One region of the Bacillus sp. AP8 genome, then DNA from elsewhere that is predicted to be linked to it. Evidence: a T-box and tRNA genes for the amino acid it is inferred to sense, from the RefSeq annotation. Region 1 holds a T-box; the other holds one or more tRNA genes.

Region 1 (3,548 bases):
TTCTAATGCTACACTAATTAGAAAATCATCATCGTCCGTATACATGATAGCAGCTCCACCCCAACCTTGTGGGAATCTTTCTTTCACAAAATCTGTAACTCTCACAAACATTTCTTTTTCGATATTCATTAGTACGTCTCCCAGAAAAATATGACATACAAGTATTATACATTGTATAGGCAATATACTCTTAGCTCTATTTTTACATTTCTTTCGGTACTTTTATCCCTAATAATCTGAGCGATTCTTTTAATACCATGGATACACAATATGCAAAGACTAGCTTTGATTGCTTCGACCCATCCTCTACTAATATTTTTGTATGAGCATAATACTTATTAAACTGTCGAGCTAACGTTAAACTATACTTCGCAATTTGTGATGGATCAGCTTGTTCAAATGATTTTTGTACAACCTTTGGAAACTCGCCTAATAACTGAACTACAGCCCATCCTTCATTACCTAAATGACCAAATTGAATTTCTTGTTCATTAAATTGACCTTTCTCAAGTAAAGACATTATTCGTGCAAACGTATATTGTACATAAGGTCCTGTCTCTCCTTCAAACTTCATCATTTGCTCTAGCGAAAATTCAATATCGTTCAGACGATCATTCTTTAAATCATTAAAAATAACTGCACCAACGCCAACCTGTTGAGCTACTTCATTTTTATTTTCAAGAGTCGGATTCTTTTCATCAATGTTTCGTCTAGCTGTTTCAATTGCCTCAGCTAAAACATCTGCAAGTAAAACTACTTTACCTTTACGTGTTGACATCTTTTTACCGTCTTTTAACATCATTCCAAATGGAACATGCATTAAGTCTTTTGACCAATCATTGCCCATTTTCCCAAGCACTTGAAAAAATTGTTTAAAATGTAACGTTTGCTCATTCCCAACTACATAGAAGGTTTTCTTCGCGTTATATTTCTTTTTACGATATATAGCTGCTGCTAAATCACGAGTCGCATATAACGTAGCTCCGTCTTTTTTTGTAATTAAGCAAGGAGGCATATTTTCAAGTTCCACTACGTATGCCCCATCTGATTCAACTAATAATCCTTTATCCTGTAATTCTTGAACGACCGGCTCCATTTTGTCATTATAATAAGCTTCACCTGAATAAGAATCAAAATGAATACCTAAAAGCTGATAAATTGCTTCAAACTCCATTAAGGATTCATCTCTAAACCACTTCCAAAGTTCGAGTGCTTCACTATTTCCTTCTTCTAGTAACTTAAATGCAGAACGAGCTTGTTCATTTAATGATTCATTATGTTCAGCTTCTTCATGGAATTTCACATAGATTTTTAGCAATTCTTGTATTGGTGATGCCTCAATTGCTCGTTTATCTCCCCATAATTTATAGGCAACTATCAATTTCCCAAACTGAGTTCCCCAATCTCCTAAATGATTTATACGAACAGCATGATAGCCATTCTTCTCAGCAATATTAGCGATTGCATTTCCAATCACTGTTGAGCGCAAGTGTCCCATCGAAAATGGTTTTGCAATATTTGGTGATGAATAATCTATCACAACATTTTCATGCTTCTTTTTCTTACTACCATATTGCCCGTCTTTTTCAATAATCGTTTGCAGAACGGAATGAGTCACAAGGTTTTGATTTAAGAAAATATTAACATAGCCTCCAATAATATTTACTCCTTCAATCCATTCACTTCTAAGAAGATTTCCTAGCTCTTCAGCAATTTGAACAGGTGCTTTTCGAATTTTTTTCGCTAATGTAAAACATGGAAAAGCAATATCTCCTAAATCAGGATTTTTAGGCTTTTCTAATAAAATTTCAACTTCATGGGCTGTTAGTTGATTTTCTAAAGCTGACGATATTAAGTGTGCAATTTGTTCATTAATTTTCATTTTCTTCTCCTCCATTATAGAATCGGACCTTTGTCATTCTGTCCAGATACAGTTAACTAGCCCCTAATTGTCTTGAAAATAAAGGCTGTTTTCTAAAAGGCTATTTTTTTATGTTCAGTGAATAAGAAGAGCATAATAAAGCATTGGAGCGGGAGCAGATGGACAAATGAAACCCCACACCCTTTATTCGCTGAGGAGACTCATCGCCCACCATTCTGGACCGGAATTCACCCCAACCAATATTGACGAATTGTTCATAGGTCAACAATGTCCACGAAAACAGCCAAAATAAAAAAGCTCTCATCTCTAAATCAGAGACGAGAGCTTTTTTTCCCGTGGTACCACTCTAGTTGCCACATATTGTGACCGCTTTCTATTATTAACGAGGTGTCTCCCCGATGTTCTCTACTGTTCGTTCAAGAAATTTCTCCAAAGTGCGTTTCATCCATCTGTCCTGCATTAGGCTCTCACCACCCCTAACTCGCTTTCCATTTCATAATGGACTACTCTCTTTTTCATTGAATTTTACTGTATTTATTTTTAGCCATATTACTTGATAAAGAAAACAATGTCAATATATTATCGAAAAACTGAGCAACTACATCCTATAAAATATATAATATAATAATAAAATCTTTAATTGGAGAGGTATTATGGAGCTTCTGTACGAAACCAAACACCTATAATTAAAAATTTTGAATGAGAAACATTCAGAATAAGTTGTAGAATATTATCTAAGAAATAAATCTCTAATAGAAAGATAAGAGCCTATCAAAAATGATGATTATTATACAAGAGACTAAAACTAGGATTCTACAATGAGGGCTTAGCCCATACTATCTAAATATTTACGGGAAATAGGAAGATCACATACATATAGTTTTACTAAAATGAGAAAATGTAAATATTTTAATAATCTAATAAGAAAAAAGAAAAAGGGGATGATAGTTTGAGAATCGTTGTGGATCATTTAAACAAACCCTAAAGTTCTTCAATTAGTGAATGAACATCTTCATGGGATGGCGATGCATTCTCCAAAAGAGAGCATACACGCTTTAAATATTGAAAAATTGTCGAACTCAGACATCACATTTTGGAGTGCATGGGAGCATAACGAGCTAGTCGGTTGTGGAGCTTTAAAAGAATTGAATTCTGTTCATGGTGAAATTAAATCTATGCGGACATCATCAATGCATTTAAGAAAAGGTGTAGCTAAACGAATCCTTGAACACATTCTTAATGAAGCCTTTCTTCGTGGCTATACTAGAATTAGTCTGGAAACAGGTTCCATGGAAGCCTTTGAACCAGCTAGAAAACTTTATGAAAGTTTTGGTTTTACGCATTGTAAACCATTTTCAAATTATTCAGAGGACCCTAACAGTATATTCATGACAAAACAAATATAATCTGCCTATATAAATTTCTCCTTCTATACAACTCTTCCTATACTACTTATAATGAAGAAAATTGGAAATTTTAGGTGAGAGAAATGACAAAAAAAGTTCTAGCCTCGCTTCTATCTCTGATGATATTATTCGTATTTATATTAATGGAAAAGCCAAGCTCAAAAATGAATCCCAAAAGAAAAGAAACGTCTAATTATAAGATTGTAAATTCTCTCGGACAAACAGATTACATCATTATGAAAAATCTTAATCAATTAGAA
Region 2 (3,548 bases), on a different contig from region 1:
CTCCTTAAAAAATAGTATAGGACTTTTTTTGTCCATGTTAGACGTTTTTTGTCCCACAGTATCCAAAAAAATTTACCCTTGCTACAGATTCTATTTTATCAAGGGTTCATTTTTTTTTCAATAATCATTTGACCAGAAATTTATTTTTTATTATTCAAAAATATTCGAATTGATTGAAAGTCAATCTGACCATATTGTATCATTTCTCCTTGATATTCTACCACAGGAATCATCAAACCATACTCCTCAAGTAATTCATCATCCTGATATATATCAATTTCTCGAAAAGACACTCCTTCAGATTGCTTTATTTTTTCTAATTCTCGTTTAGCCATGTCACACAAATGACAATTATCTTTTGAATACAAAATTAATTCTTCCATTCATTTTCACCTACACGATTTTTAAAAACGCTTTCTTTTGGATGAAGATGGTATTTTGAGTTGATCTCTATATTTAGCAACCGTACGTCGAGATAGAACAATATGCTTTTCTTTATTTAATGTATCAGCAATTTCTTGGTCAGAAAGCGGCTTTTTCTTATTTTCTGCTTGTATTAGTGCTTGAATAGCACTTTTTGCTTCTTTCGCTGATACATCATCATTCGTCAAGGATTGAAGACTAGCAGAGAAGAATTCTCGCATTTCTACAGTTCCAAATGGTGCCTGTACATACTTATCCTTTACCGTTCTACTTACAGTAGATTCATGAATTTCTAATTCATCAGCAACTTCCTTCATAGTCATAGGTTTTAAATACGATAAACCCTTCTGAATACATTCCGGTTGTTTTTCAGCTATTTTACTCATAACTTTATAAATCGTTTCTCTTCTTTGTTGCACACTTTTTAAAATCCATTGGTATTCATTGTATTTATCTTTAAGAAAGCTGTTAACCTGCTTATCATTAACGCTTTTCATTTCATTATAATAATTTTGGTTAAAGTTTAGAGTCGATATAGGGTCGTTTGCCATTCTTATAATAAAATGATCTTCTACTATTTCAATGGATACATCGGGAACAACATAAGACGGCTTCTCATTTGAAAAGATTCCACAAGGTCTTGGATGTAGCGTTTGTACAAAATCAAAAATATCCTGAATTTCCTTCATTGAAATACCAAGTTCTTTAGAAATAACTTTCCACTTCTTTTCAGCAAATTCTATGAAATAATTTTTTAACACTTTATACGTGATCGCAGAACAATCTTTTCTCTCAATTTGCAACAACAAGCATTCTTGTAAATCTCTCGCCCCAACTCCTGCTGGCTCCAATGACTGAATGATTCGTAATACTTCTTCAACTGCTGTTACACTTTCACCCAAATTATTTGCTAAATCAATAATTGGAGCTCTTAGGTATCCATTCTCGTCTAAATTATAAATAAGGTTGCGAATGATTTTTTTCTGATTATCTTTTAAAGAATTCTGTGGAATTTGAGATAGGAGATAATTCTCCAAACTAACTTTCACTTCACCTATCTGTTCTATCCAGTACTTAGGATCGGCTTCTCGTTGTTTTTTGTTTTTTGTTTTAAAATCTGATACGGTTCCTTGGCTATCCAAAGAAATGAGTGGATTTTCCGTGGCCTTATTTTCTAAAAAAGAAACTAGATCTTGAGAACAATATTGTAAAAGAGCAATCGCTTGACTCAATTCATGTGTCATCGTTAACTTTAGTGTTTGTTGTTGAAATAAGCCTTGCTTCATATTCATAGCGACTCCCTCCTCTATTACTTAATTTTACATCCTCCTTGAATATTTTGACTATAATAAATTATACCAAAAATAACAGATCATACATAAATCATATAATATTACTTATTAATTTTCATAATAATTAGATTTATTAGGATGTAGTTTATCCGGTGTATATATCCAACTTATTCTTTTAGACTACTATAATTCTATAAATATGCTATTTGATTCATAATGCTTCATAAAAATTTACATCCTTTTGCTTCTGATTCCCCTATTATTCTTATTAGAAAACCATCTTCACGTATAATAAAGACGCGAGAGTAAGCCCTTTCATTTCTGACTCCTTCAAAAAATCCCTCTACGCATTCATGCATAGAGGGATCTTCTTTCTCCTCGCCTTTGACGCCCTCGGAGGGAATCGAACCCCCATTTTAAGAACCGGAATCTCACGTGCTATCCGTTGCACCACGAGGGCATATAATGGAAACAATCAGACTTTCATTATATTGTAGTCATTCAAATTTTGCAATAATATTAAAATACCTAGCAACTTTTCAACATCTGTAAACACTCGATATTCAAAGTTACATGATACTTATTTCTTCACTTTATAAAATTCAACTAATATAACATACATAAATTATCTCAATAAAATATTTTTGAAATGCATCATACATAATAGTTACCTTCAAAAATTAGCTAAAACCGATTATTTTAACATTTTCAATTCATTTAACTTAGATTTTTTACTCTCATTCATTATATAAATATAATTCATATCACGAATTACAATAGTTTCCTTTATCATAAAAAAATCCTGAAAAATGTTTATTTTTTTAGAACATTGGGAAAGATGTTATAAGTTGTCGAAGAAAATATAAGAGATATACAACGCTTTTGTTTGACCTAAATTGACCAAAAAGTGTATCATATGGATACAGCGATTTCATTAAGAATTGCGTTTAATTATTCTCTATACAAGGAGGAACAATAAAATGAATTTAATCCCTACAGTTATTGAGCAAACAAGCCGTGGCGAGCGCGCTTATGATATTTATTCTCGTCTTTTAAAAGACCGTATCATTATGCTTGGTAGTGCAATTGATGATAATGTAGCAAATTCAATTGTGGCACAATTACTTTTCTTAGAGGCTGAAAATCCAGAAAAGGATATTACGATCTACATAAATAGCCCTGGTGGTAGCATTACTGCAGGTATGGCAATTTACGATACAATGCAATATATCAAACCAAAAGTTTCTACTATTTGTATCGGTATGGCTGCTTCAATGGGTGCTTTTTTACTTGCAGCAGGTGAAAAAGGAAAACGTTATGCTCTTCCAAACAGTGAAGTAATGATTCACCAACCATTAGGTGGAGCGCAAGGTCAAGCCACTGAAATTGAAATTGCAGCTCGTCGTATTCTTCACTTACGCGACAAATTAAATGGCATTTTAGCTGAACGTACTGGTCAACCACTTGAAGTCATTCAAAGAGACACTGAACGTGATAATTTCATGGAAGCTCATAAAGCATTAGAATATGGCTTAATTGACCAAGTTATTACACGAAATGATCTTGAAGATAAAAAAGACAAATAATAAGAAAGTCACTGAAGAACAAATATGTGGCGATCACATTAAACCTTACCCTCTATAAGGAACTAGCTACTAGAGGGTAAGGTTTTTATTTTGACTATAAAGAAACGAGGTGACAACCAATTCATACTTTCTAGTATGTCGGCGCCACCTCCTTTTATTTATTGTAACCAATGGAGAATGAAGAAACATACTCACCAATTACAAGATTTATATTAGGCATCATTTTGCACGAATTCTACTAAGAAAT

What was found. A T-box is a leader RNA that pairs with one kind of tRNA and senses whether it is charged. The one in region 1 lies ahead of argS (arginine--tRNA ligase), so its partner is inferred to be a tRNA-Arg.
Region 2: it encodes a tRNA-Arg, which carries the amino acid that the T-box ahead of argS (arginine--tRNA ligase) is inferred to sense. The anticodon was not compared.

Annotation. Positions count from the first base shown of each region.
Region 1 is NZ_CAPG01000021.1:66,810-70,357, reverse strand. It holds gene BN349_RS23285 (cytidine deaminase) at 1-129, opposite strand, end outside; gene argS (arginine--tRNA ligase) at 203-1,882, opposite strand; T-box leader at 2,193-2,410, opposite strand; gene BN349_RS04075 (GNAT family N-acetyltransferase) at 2,908-3,288, shown strand; gene BN349_RS23280 (hypothetical protein) at 3,372-3,548, shown strand, end outside.
Region 2 is NZ_CAPG01000056.1:31,679-35,226, forward strand. It holds gene BN349_RS14215 (glutaredoxin family protein) at 141-383, opposite strand; gene rpoN (RNA polymerase factor sigma-54) at 405-1,715, opposite strand; tRNA gene BN349_RS14230 (tRNA-Arg) at 2,104-2,175, opposite strand; gene clpP (ATP-dependent Clp endopeptidase proteolytic subunit ClpP) at 2,696-3,301, shown strand; gene BN349_RS14240 (HPr family phosphocarrier protein) at 3,514-3,548, opposite strand, start outside.